DNA from 4 places in the Paenibacillus donghaensis genome. Region 4 is predicted to be linked to each of the others. Evidence: predicted binding sites of a transcription regulator. Region 4 holds the regulator's gene; each other region holds the start of a gene.
What was found. The regulator LexA, encoded in region 4, represses DNA repair genes until DNA is damaged. The targets are predictions, from matches to a motif close to CGAACATATGTTCG.
Positions count from the first base shown of each region.

Region 1: B9T62_RS23400 (YolD-like family protein) is a predicted target of LexA. The motif match lies at 1,664-1,677, and genes of this name have one in related genera.
Region 2: B9T62_RS34610 (YhjD family protein) is a predicted target of LexA. The motif match lies at 1,691-1,704, and genes of this name have one in related genera.
Region 3: B9T62_RS18605 (YhjD family protein) is a predicted target of LexA. The motif match lies at 1,578-1,591, and genes of this name have one in related genera.

Region 1 covers NZ_CP021780.1:5,109,488-5,112,618, reverse strand. The annotation lists gene B9T62_RS23410 (hypothetical protein) at 1-553, shown strand, start outside; gene B9T62_RS23405 (MmyB family transcriptional regulator) at 621-1,226, opposite strand; gene B9T62_RS40865 (helix-turn-helix domain-containing protein) at 1,223-1,420, opposite strand; gene B9T62_RS23400 (YolD-like family protein) at 1,718-2,053, shown strand; gene B9T62_RS40045 (hypothetical protein) at 2,076-2,237, opposite strand; gene B9T62_RS41325 (M15 family metallopeptidase) at 2,340-3,029, shown strand; gene B9T62_RS40850 (WGxxGxxG family protein) at 3,093-3,131, shown strand, end outside.
Region 2 covers NZ_CP021780.1:7,626,218-7,629,348, forward strand. The annotation lists gene B9T62_RS34600 (carbohydrate ABC transporter permease) at 1-247, shown strand, start outside; gene B9T62_RS34605 (family 43 glycosylhydrolase) at 261-1,130, shown strand; gene B9T62_RS34610 (YhjD family protein) at 1,269-1,670, opposite strand; cyclic di-GMP riboswitch class I at 2,272-2,361, shown strand; gene B9T62_RS40335 (choice-of-anchor A family protein) at 2,463-3,131, shown strand, end outside.
Region 3 covers NZ_CP021780.1:4,076,451-4,079,581, reverse strand. The annotation lists gene B9T62_RS18620 (hypothetical protein) at 2-187, shown strand; gene B9T62_RS18615 (hypothetical protein) at 272-1,030, opposite strand; gene B9T62_RS18610 (hypothetical protein) at 1,187-1,489, shown strand; gene B9T62_RS18605 (YhjD family protein) at 1,607-1,984, shown strand; gene B9T62_RS18600 (hypothetical protein) at 2,087-2,524, shown strand; gene B9T62_RS18595 (hypothetical protein) at 2,577-3,131, shown strand, end outside.
Region 4 covers NZ_CP021780.1:3,351,583-3,354,713, forward strand. The annotation lists gene B9T62_RS14530 (DUF896 domain-containing protein) at 1-177, opposite strand, end outside; gene B9T62_RS14535 (LysM peptidoglycan-binding domain-containing protein) at 289-702, opposite strand; gene lexA (transcriptional repressor LexA) at 899-1,525, shown strand; gene B9T62_RS14545 (L,D-transpeptidase) at 1,728-2,066, shown strand; gene B9T62_RS39085 (hypothetical protein) at 2,220-2,375, shown strand; gene B9T62_RS14550 (hypothetical protein) at 2,576-3,131, opposite strand, start outside.

The DNA.
Region 1 (3,131 bases), 1.8 Mb from region 4:
AAAAAGTTTGTTTACAGGGTTGATTGTGCTGGTTATGGTTCTTAGTGCCTGCAGCAGCAATGAGCCCGAAGCCGCGATTCCTGCTTCAGATGACGAAGTTCAGGAAAGCGTAATGAATTTCTACAACGAGATATCCAGAATTGAACAATCAGGGAAGTCCTCTCTGGAGGATTTCAATGCCGCATTAAGCTCCTATTCAGCAGGTGAGGTATCCGCCAAACAGCTCAAGAAGGCGATTAAGCAATTTCAGAAGAATGCAGCCAATCTGACAGAGGAAACAGCGGATGTGGAGATCGTGAGCGGTCTGCCTGAGAATATCCGCAAGCTGCTGGTGGAGTCGATAATCGCTTTTCAGAGCGCCTACAGCTTGAAGGAGGAAGCCTCCAAAAGCGCAGATTCTCCGAATGTCAGTCCTGAGCAGTTCAACAAGATCATTGAGAATGCCGACGTGGCAATGCTGTTCGGAATCTCCAAGCTGAATGAGGCAAGGGTAGCCTCGGGATTAATTGAGCCGGATAGCACAACTACAACAGAGGGCGGCAGCGCGAACTAACGTTTATAAAAGAATACGGATAGGCCAGAACGCTGCACCTGATTCGGACAGCGTTTTTTTGCTGTGCCTATGTTGCTACAGGGGTATAAATACAGCAATGCAGCTCCTTGTTCTCATTGAGAGAGGCAAGGGAATTAATATCAAAAGCAGCTACCTGCTGCGTCTCCCGGAGCTTGAAGTGAACGCGGCTTATTTTCTTGAGCGCAATCTGATGCAGCTCCCACAGCGCGGCAAATTCTGCACTGTCCTCGGCCAGCTGCTGGACCAGGTGCTCAAACCAGGGATCACCGGGATGCTTGTCGTAATAGGTGCGGAACACGGCAACCGAATGTGCGGCGAATTCCTCCCAATTGATCAGCCGCTGGCGCAGGTCTTCATTCAGGAACAAAATACGCAGCATCACACGGTTTGGACCGGTCATGGCGGTGAAATTGGTCACAATCTCATCTGCTGCCGAATTCCAGGCCAGTACCTCCGACCGCTCATTGGTAATGAAGGAAGGGTAATGAAGCTGCTGGATAATAAGCTGCCATTGAGGCGCAAGTCCAGTAGTTGCTGAGGAAGAAGCTGCGCGTACGTTCGGGTTCCACAATTGAAGCAGATGGCTCTGCTCATCGTCCGATAGCTGCAGGGCATGACCTATGCTTTCTATAACTTCCCTTGAAGCGCTCACCTCCCGGCCTTGCTCCAGCCGGTGTAATAGGTTGCGCTCACCCCCGCCAGAATGGCGACCTCCTCCCGCCGCAATCCCGGTGTTCTCCGCTGGCCGTAGGAAGAATGAAAGCCGGCCTGCCCGGGCTGGAGCCGGTCTCTGCGCGAACGCAGGAAGCTGCCGAGTGTTTTTAAGCGGTTGTTCTCACTAATCATGTTTCTCCCCCCATCCTTAATGCTGCCGTTCCAAGCTTGTTACGCTCTATTTTAGTATACTCCTGCAGGGTTAGGCAAAATTGCAGCATATAGAACGTGAACTTAAGAATGTTATATTCGGAGTGGTCAGAAAGCCAGAGGCACCAGACTTTCTGACCACTTTACCGCATCATTCTTAAGTTCATCTTATAAAACGATGTTATTTTTTGCTATTGATTAAACCCAGCAGCTGCGGATATAATACAAACATATGTTCGTTATGAGCGGCATAACCTAAGGGTAGAAGGAGAGGATGGCATGAGCAAGAAGCTGGAGCTGAACGGACTTTGGGAAAGCAGCCGGATGATGCTTCCTGAGCACAAGGCCCGCATCTTGAGCGATGAGCGGGAGACGTTGCGCAAGGAGAAGCCGGTTCTGGATGAGCAGAAGCAGGAGGAGATTGAATGTACGCTGGCCTTATCTCTGCGTAGTCATGTGCGGGTAACGGTGGTCTTGTTTGACCCTTTTAAGGACGTGGAGGTAAGCGGATTTGTTACTTCCATTCATACCCATTCCCGGGAGTTCAAGCTGCAGTGGGCAGAGGAATGGAAGTGGATTGATGTGGATAACATCGTAGAGGCTTACATAGTTTAGAACAAGCGGTCAGTGAGGACAGTTATTTCACTTCGGGCTGTTCGCTTTTCTCATAAGCGATTAGGGTAACACTGGTGTTGCCGGTCAGCTCTGCGATCGCCGTTTCGGCGTTGCGGATGATTTCAAGCGCGTCTTCCTGTTCGCCAAATGCCGCCACCTTGTAGCTGTCGCTGTGTATATCCATCGTTGATCCCACCTTTCTGATTTATTTTTCCCTTTGCTGCCTAGGGGTATGCATACAAGCCGATCGGCGGGCGCTGCATTGAATATACCAGGGGGTGATTACATGCTGACTATGGAACAGGTGTGGAGACAGTCGGCGGACAGAATGGGTTCGCTGCACCCTGCGGTGCAAGCCGGAACGAAAGCACTTGTGCAGCGATGTTATGCGAGAGGAGTATCAGTCCTTATCACTCAGGGTATGCGCAGCATTGCAGAGCAGAATGCCTTATATGCCCAAGGCCGGACGAAACCTGGACCGATTGTTACCAATGCCCGGGGAGGCACCAGTTATCATAACTATGGTCTAGCTGTAGATTTCGCGTTGCTGCTGCCTGACGGAAGCACGGTCTCGTGGGATATGAAACGGGATGGTGACAAGGACCGGCTGGCGGACTGGCTGGAGATTGTGGAGGAAGCCAAGCGGCTTGGCTTCGAGTGGGGAGGCGACTGGACCTCTTTTAAGGATTATTCCCATTTACAGATGGCCTTCGGGCTTAGCATACAGCAGCTTCGGGCAGGTACACGGCCTTCAGCACAGCAAGTCCAGACAACACTGCGCCGGATCAACGGAGGTGAGGACGTGAACAAGGATGTAAAAGTAACCATTACACTGAACGGCGTCACCCTAACCCAAGGCATTCTGGATGCGGGAATAACCTATGTGCCTGTGCGTGCTGTGGCGGAAGCGCTGGGCGCTAAGGTTTCTTACGATCCGGCAAGCCTAACGGTTGATATTGTAAAGCCCAATGTTTGATGTATAGACGGCAGCCTTCAAGGGGAAATTATCAGCGATAACCATTAAAGGGAGGTCAACAACTTGAACAAGCTGATAACAAGCCTGGCATGCTGTACTGTC
Region 2 (3,131 bases), 4.3 Mb from region 4:
TGCCTTTTTTGACGGAATGATTCTGATGAACAAGCAGAGCAACATTCCCCTGCAGACGTATATCCAGCAGCTGGTGGTGCAGCCGGTCGTTTCATCGACAACTAGGGCGGAGGATCTGATCAACTTCTCGCAACGCACCTTCAATGCCGCCAAAATTGTCGTAACCATGCTGCCGATCCTGGTGATCTATCCGTTCCTGCAGAAATATTTCGTATCCGGCATTACGCTGGGCTCGGTGAAAGAATAAGGAGGACCTCAACTTGGATATCCATAATCCCGTCTTACCCGGTTATTGGGCGGACCCATTCATTCTGCGTGACGGTGACGATTATTATCTGTACCCGACCAAGGACAGCGACGGTTGGCAGTATGAGAAGTTTCATGTGTTCCACAGCCGCGATCTGATCCACTGGGAGGGGCCACAGGTAACGCTTGATCTGCAGGAGGTCAGTTGGGCCTCCTCGCAGGCCTGGGCGCCGGGGGTGAACAAATACAAGGGCAAATATTATATGTATTTCACGGCGGAAGCACAGATAGGAGTGGCCGTATCCGATACGCCTACCGGTCCCTTCAAGGATCTGCTGGGGCGTCCGCTGATTACCAAGGACCAATACGCTTGCCAATCCATTGATGCCGATCTGTTCGTGGACGAGGACGGACAGCCTTATCTGCTCTGGGGCCAGGGGAAATGCTGGATTGCGCCGCTGGCGGAGGATATGATTTCTTTTGCAGGCGAGCCGTTGCCGCTCTCGGACCAGATCTACCGGGCGAAGGGCGCCGATCCGGCACAATTCGACATTTCCATCTACAATGAAGGGCCGCATCTGCAGAGAAAAGACGGATTATACTGGCTGACCTGGAGCAATTACGATACCCGTGATCCGCGTTACCAGATTGCTTATGCGTTCAGCAGCCATATCTACGGTCCTTACGAGGTTCCCGAGAATAATCGGCTGACGCTCGCTTCAGAGCAGGCGGTGGGTACAGGACATGCCTCACTAACCACTCATGGAGAGGACTGGTACCTGGTCTACCACCGGCTTGCCGATCCCGAGCACAGCCTGATGCGTGAAACCTGTGTGGCAGTGGTGCAGTTTGCTGATGGACGTCCTTTTGTAGCTGTGGATTAGGTAATTAGGACTCAAAAAATTAATGTTATTTTCATGTGATAATCAGCTTGTTTTCAGGTTAGGGGGATATACTAAGAACTACCAAACACCCCCAGTGTTTTGTATATAGTTGACAGGTCCTGCCGGAGAAGGTGGGGCCTATTTTTTTGACTTTAGCTGATATTGCTCCTCATAGCTCTTGTAAGAAGAAATATCCAGACCCAGATAGCGGCGCATATGGATTGCGGCCTGGGCGGCGATAATATCGTTCAGCAGCAGCATGCGGTCATGGTACCCCCTGCAGATAAACTTTGCTTCAATGCCGATCTTAAGCCGATGTTGCTCATATACTTTGATTCCGCGTGTTCTCATTTCTTGCCGGACGTCTCTTAGGTCTACCGTAGCTGTGGACGATGCGATCTTCAGGGCTTCCAGGTAGGGGGCGGGTGTACGCAGATGTGCCGACATGATGGCGCTATCCCGCTCAAAAGCACTTAAGATCAGCGGAAGCAGAATATAGGACTTCACGAGCATATGGTCCCTGCTGTCTGCTCTGTGCATAACCTTCACCACCTAATATACGAACGTATATTCGTATCATAACCTCTTTGCTGAAAAATAATCAATGGTATTTCTAAACAGTTCAAATAATGTGACATTGTTCACAACAAATAGTGTTGAATACATTTATATTAAAATTGAAATAATAAAAAGTAATATATATCGGGCTGATGGGCCAAAGGAGCAAAAAGAAAATGAGGATGAATCATGAAGGCAACCTTCGCCGTGGATTAATGTTTGGTCTGTGCTTGAGCGTTCCGCTGTGGATGTCGTTGATTGGCTGGTTCCAGCTGCTCTAATAAGCAGTTCGCTTGGGAAGTGGGCGGCACTTAATTGGATGAGACTTTGGACCTGTTGACTCCTGCTCATGCTGTAGGACGCTGACGAAATTCCAGGGTAATAGGGATATAATAAGGATTCAGCGATAGTTTTGGAAGCGCTTTATTTTCCGAGGGAGCAAGGATTACACCTGCGAAAAAGTTTTAAAAGGAATAGATTGACAATACATGGGGAGAGCAGATACACTATGTTTAGTTCAAAAGTAACAAATGTCATAGACCCGATGATTTCATACATAATTGAAGCGACTCCATAACATAATCATGTATAATCGCAAACCGTTCGAAAGGACGGGACGCAAAGCCAGGAGTCTAAAGCGCCGTATTAGCGCAATGATCGTCCGACTGCCATGAAGAGAGAAATCTACTTCGTGGCAGTCTTTTTATTTTGCAGTTTAAGAGACGGGCGGTTCTATTCATTGTTCCGAATATTATATTTTATTAGGAGGTGTTCATGCTGAGAAAAAAATTGAAAGCGGCGCTCTCGTTAACGCTGGCTATAGTTCTGGCGACCAGTGGTTTTTTCACTCTGGGTAATGGTGTTGTCAGAGCAAGCGGTTCTTCGTTGCTGGGAATCGCCGGCAAATACAATGTGTTTGTGCTGGGGGATATCACCACCCTTTCAGACACAGAGGGGAGGATGGCTGCGGGTGGCAATGTGCATGTTTCTAATTATAGCGTGGGCGACAGGTTGTCAGATGGCGAGATTCCATCGGCACACACACTTGTTGTAGGCGGGGATCTCGCTTTTAATGGCGGATCTGTGTATGGAAACATTGTGCATGGGGGGAAGTTTAGCGGTGATGTAACGCTTATGAAGGGTGGAACGAGGACGACGGGCTACCCGATTGATTTCTCCGCTGCCTTCCAATCCTTGCGTGCGAAGTCAGATGAGCTTGCAGCTCATCCCGCAACGGGCAGCACTGAATTCAAACATGGCGGTCTTACCTTAACGGGTACCGAACCAGGTGTTAATGTCTTTGATGTACTGGGCAGCAATGTATCCAGCAGTACTAGCTTCACCATCAACATTCCTTCAGGTTCTACAGCAATTATTAATATCAGCGGTTCCAGCGTAAATATGAAGAATTTTGCTTTTCTTCCCAACAACACTCTCAACAGC
Region 3 (3,131 bases), 720 kb from region 4:
GATGAAGGTTTACACTGATAGTATTTGTTTAAATTGCAAACATTTCGAACATGAGTGCAATGTGGATATTGGAGATGGCGATTATATCTGTATAGAATTTTGCAATTCAAGCAATATCGAAGTTAGAAGAGATTTTGATAATACAAATGAAATTAAAGAGTGTAAAGATTTTATAACAGAAGACTAAAAGTAATCGGATGAAATTGGGCTTTTAATAATCCATAAGAAAGAAAAGAGGCGAGTAATTCCTATTCTTTCATATGGATTTGGTTTAATTACCCAAAGATCCGCCCAACATTTCTTCTAATTCTGCCTGAATTTCTTCTTGTGTCATTTCATCAACAGGTTTATACTCGCCATCAAAATTATAATCTTCCGGTTCATCACTAATCCCATTCTCAGGAACAAATTGTCCATCGCTATCATAATCTTCTGGATTTGTTGAAGGGGCCTTTGAATCACTTTGAAGTTCTTCTTTTGTATACACAGAACTTGTTGAGCCAACAGTAATATTTTTAGTGACTGATACAGTATTTCCCCATACAGCATCTGACTTAACAGTGGCCCCTTTGAGGTTTGAACCGTTATCACCAATTAATTCTTTAACATTGGGTGGTTGAACATTTGCTGTTGGAGAGGTTGCTTCCAAAGTGTATTCTCCAGACTCTAGACCATTACCATTGTTAGAAAATGAACCGCTTATAAATGATCCATCTTTAACACTAACGTTATCTTGCGCAGAATAAAAACTCGAATCACTCTTTAGACTGAGCATTAATTCCATTCCATCTGGAAGATTGGTCGCACCATTAAACGTTACAGTGTTGTCTGCTCCAACATCTTCACTAATACTTAATTCAACATCAATTGAAGAGTTTTTTGAAGCGCGCACAGAATTTTCGTTTGAGAAAGATTCACTACTACTATCGTTGTCCATTATCACTTCATTTGTTGCTTGTTTTGTGTTGGAGCATCCTATCAATAAAGCAAACATTAAAAAAGATGTCGCAATTAGTTTATTTTTTCCCATTACCAAATTCCCCCATATATTTAATGTAGTTATTTTATCACTTATTAAAAAAATAGTATATAAAATGAATAATAATTGAAATATGCCCAACTCTAGAAACTGATTCTCAAACGACATAAAAGTATCGCTTTACGATCAATATAAAGGAGAATGTAGATGAAAAAGATCAGCAAAAGCAAGAGACAAAGTAAAGATAATAAGTATGAGTTTCCAGTGAAGACTGATTTTGTTTTTCGCATACATATGAAGACAACGGAACGCGAGACAAAAATTATCACATGTTTTGAATTGCCCAGCGGAGAGCAGCACGTTAGAAACTATGGCAACATTCCCGCCCACATCCTCTTGGTGCCATATTTAGGGCAAGAGTTTGAAATGTATCTAGACGGAGAGCTAGAGGGGATAATGCTGCTCACAAAGGCAACTAGAAGCATGTTTGAATACGAAAAAAGTGGATAACATTTCTAATGAACTAAGAGTCGATTTCTGATAAATAAGGATCGATTCTTTTCGCCTTTACCTGTGGGGTTGAATGTTATATAATGTGAGAACGAATGTTCTTATGAGGTGAAGTTAATGCAACAACATCCGACCGGAGATGAGCTTGAATTTATTAAACAGTATTTAGAGATACCATTCTTGCTGGATATATTGGAGGACAATATAACCAAGATGAAAGGTGCAGAGTTTAGATTGGGTGACATCTTTTTGTTTCACTTGGTTAAATTGCAGGATAAATTAACGTTGGAACTAGCAGAAATTAGAAAACAAATGAGAAATAAGGGAATGAAGGTAATTGATACGAAAAGAACGAAAGTAGAGATCAGAACTAAATATTTGTGCAGAGGATATACAGGAAGCATGGTGCTACTGCTGGATAGGGTGAAAGCAGATTTGAGTATGAAGCTATGCGAGTTGTTGAGTATAGATATTAATGAGATGAGAAGTCTATGAGGCAAAGATAATGATTGCTTTTATAAAGTAAATATAGTAATATAATAAGTGAAGAGAAGATGATTCGGCAGCAGGAAAATACATAGTAATTGTGGAATAGTTATGATAAAAAGAATAGATTCTATTGAAGAAATTGGAGGGGCAAAACAACCAATGAAACTAATTGAAAACTGGGAACAAATTAATAAAAATATCTATTCATTAGAGGTGTATAAAAGATTAGACACTCACAGAAAAGAATACAATGATTATATTGTACAGGGGATTTGTTTTGTAGTAACTCTCGATAATAATGGTGATCATATTTTTTCTCCAAGTCGATTTATTGGATATGAGAAAAATTCTTTTGTCAGACATAAAGACAATGAGAATAAACATGGACGCGAAACAAACGATATAATCAATAAGACATTAGGAAAAGAACCAGTGGAAAACGAACGACTATTACAGATATACAAAGAATTTTGCGAGCGAAATGAAATTGAATACAGAGAAAAAGGTGCATTTGGATCTACTCGTAAGTTTTGGGTTTATAACTGAATGAATTAAATAAAATAAAACAACAATTTTCATAGGGAAAGAAGTTGAATATATGACAGTTGTGATTGGTTACATTGGTAGGGACTTTTCTATTCTAGTTACCGACACCAGAATGTTTGTGAATGGACGGAAAGAAAATGGAGTAATGGATGATTATCAAAAATTAAGGAATCTACCGTACCCCTTGGGATGGTTAACTGGAGCAGGATTTACACGTATTCTGAATAACTTCGAAGTTATTATTAACAATAATCCTGCAATAATCGGAATCAGTAATTTTGAAGACATTGCCAAGGATCTATACTCTGAAACTTCAGTTCAAAATCCGGAATTCTTAGAGTTTATTAATTCAAGTAATATATATACGTCCTTTTTTTATAGAGATCTAGGCTCTGGAAAACTCAAACCTACTGTTTTGTACATAACAAAAGACAGAACTATTAACGTTAAAGAATTTATGTATTTCATAGATTATCCCTATGATTTCAGAGACGAAATGATCACAGAGTTAGTAGAAAAATACAAACTTAACGATATTCATACAGACACCGTAGAAACAGCATTGAATAATATATTTCATATTTTTGATGAGATATCAGGGAATTCA
Region 4 (3,131 bases):
CTCATCCTTATCCACAATCTCTATCGTCTCCAGCTGGTTGCGGAAGTTATTGCGGATATTGCCAAGATAAATCTCGCGGAGCTTGGCGCGTTCGGCCACTTCCTCTTCGTTTAGGCCGCCGTTCTTATGCTTGCGTGCCAATTCGTTGATTCGCGCGACCAGTTCATCTATATTCAATGTGGTTCCCCTCCTAAATAATTTCATTCTAACTGTGCCATGAGAAAAAGAGCTTGTCAAGGTCTACTCCCTTGCAAGCTCTCGATGGATGGATATACGGTTATACTGAGGTCAGTAAACAGGTAAAGCTATAACTTCTCCAGCTTGGATCTCACTGCCTTGAATACCATTATGCATTCTTATTCCTTCTATATATACAGCCGTCTTCATACCGGCCGGTTTATTCTCCAGTGCAATGTTCCAAAGCGTATCACCCCGTTCAACGACGATCATTTTCTCTTGTCTCAATGAGGCTACCGATCCAGCAAATACATTGCCAACTACGGTGAAACCCGAAATGATAAGTACAAATACCAGTGCAAATTTAAACAGCTTGTCCTGTGTGAACAGTCCTGAGAAGGCTTGATTCCAGATTGCCGCGAAATTAGCAGTCTTACTGCTGCCACCAGCAGTGTGTGCAGTTGTTTTAGCGTTAGTTTCATTACTTTTATCATAGATGCTGACATAGGTACTGTATTTCAACATAATAATCATCCTCCAAACACTTGTTCTTACTTTCGAAAATAATATAACACGAACATGTGTTTTGTTCAATAGTTTTTTTCGAACAATTGTTCCCTTTATTTAAATAGATTATGAGAACAGGTTAGAACTTATGTTTGTACGAACGGAAGTTCTATGTTATACTTTTCCCAAACATTACTATATGGGGTTGATTCCGATGTCAAAGATTTCGAGTCGTCAGCTGGCGATCCTGGAATTCATACGTAACGAAGTCCGCAGCAAGGGTTATCCGCCTTCCGTCAGAGAAATCGGCGAAGCGGTTGGCCTTGCCTCCAGTTCCACCGTACACGGTCACCTGGACCGACTGGAGAAGAAAGGTCTGATCCGCCGGGACCCAACCAAACCCCGCGCTATTGAGCTGCTGGGCCAGGATGATTCCGAGAATGCACATCAATTCGCACATACGGTAACGCGCGTTCCTGTTGTAGGCAAGGTCACTGCCGGAGTACCTATCACAGCTACAGAGAATATTGAGGACTACTTCCCGCTTCCTACTCATTATGTTGGTGACAATAAAGTGTTTATGTTGTCCGTTCTGGGCGACAGCATGGTGGACGCCGGCATTATGAACGGCGATTATGTAATCGTCCGCCAGCAGCAGACCGCTGACAATGGCGATATCGTCGTTGCCATGACTGAAGAAGATGAAGCAACTGTTAAGACCTTTTATAAGGAACGCGATCATATCCGCCTGCAGCCGGAGAATCCGGCCTACGAGCCTTTGCGACTGAACCGGGTTACCATTCTTGGCCGCGTCATTGGATTGTTCCGCGACATTCATTAATCTCCGCACTATGATCACGGTACCAAGTTATTCCCTCTTCCTTTATATTCCAGGCTGCTCCGCATCTTCGCGGGGCAGTTTTTTTATTATCCTTTATGAATCACCATTCAGAACAAATGTTCGCATTGCTTGTTTTTGGCATAATGATTAACGTCCGCCCTGCCGCCTACATATTCTGTATTAAAAAGGAGCATCCTTCCTTATGCCCAACTACCGCATTATCGTGGATCTTTCACAACGCATGTTATACCTGCTGGATGACGATATCGTCGTCAGAGGGTTCCCCATCGGCATCGGCAAGATGTTAACCCAATCCCCTGTCGGGGATTACACCATTATCAACAAGCAGCGTAACCCTGGGGGACCTTTTGGCGCCTTCTGGATGGGCCTGTCCAAACCTCACTATGGGATTCATGGCACCAATGACCCTTCTTCTATCGGCAAAGAGGTGTCGCACGGCTGTATTCGGATGTTTAACGCCGATGTGCTTGCCCTGCAGGCTCTAGTGCCGATTGGCACCAGGGTTACCATTCGACAGTAGATAATCAACCATCCATAAGGTCAGCGCAACAGTAAACACCTCCGCAGATCGTAGCTCACGATTCACGGAGGTGTTATTTCTCAATATGCAATAAAACTCATCGTTTCTGGTAGACAAACATATGTTAGGGTAAGAAGCAGGAGGTGGACACTCATGTTAATGGTGCTTGTATGGGTATTTGCGGGGGCCGGTATTCTCATGCTGCTGGCTGCAGCGGGCTTAAAGCTGGTATATATGTATCCTGTTACTGATGTCAATAAGCTGATTGTGGCCGCAGAATCGCTATTGCCTTGCGTGATCCCGGCGTAACACCCTAAAAACAGTGATTGCCTCACAAGACGCTTTAGAATAACTTCCCAGGAATGAACCCACACCATAATGGGGAACAACGGACCGGATTTATTTATTATTTTTCTATATGTTCTCTCGTTAACAGGGTACATCCCTTCCTTAATCTTGTTTGCCATACCACTCCGGATCAAAATCCAGCTCCAGTGCTTTGCCCAGTTCTACTTCAATTTAATAGTCAATTTGTCCGTTACGGTATCGAAAACAAGCTCCTTCTCGCTGGTCCACCTGCCCTTCTGCAGTCCCAGTACCTCTTCAGGAGTCAGCGGGTTGTCATGAATCGGTAGCGTATAGGTATACTGCTGGCCGACAAGCTTGCTCATCCACAGTCCGCTGCAGTCCTTCTGATAAAATTCAAAGACATACGAGGTGTCAATCATCACGAACCTGTGGTACTTCACAACTATACTTTCCGACCGTTCCGGGGAAGGCAAAAAAACATACTGATTGCCTATAAAGCTAAACACTAGATACGAGCCTGCGAGAACAATCAGGAGTACTGGAATGGAATAGAACACCGCAGCCCGTTTCCGCAGCAGCAACATTATCCCAATAACAACAAACAGATTGAAGGCTACAATATAGAACATTGGCGGTGCCACATACGGAACAGGATAAATTTCCTGCATACGCAGCACATACAACAACAAATCCGTCAGAAGCAGGATCACCAGCAAGATTAGAGCTTTATTATAATGAATCTTCTGTACTTCCGGC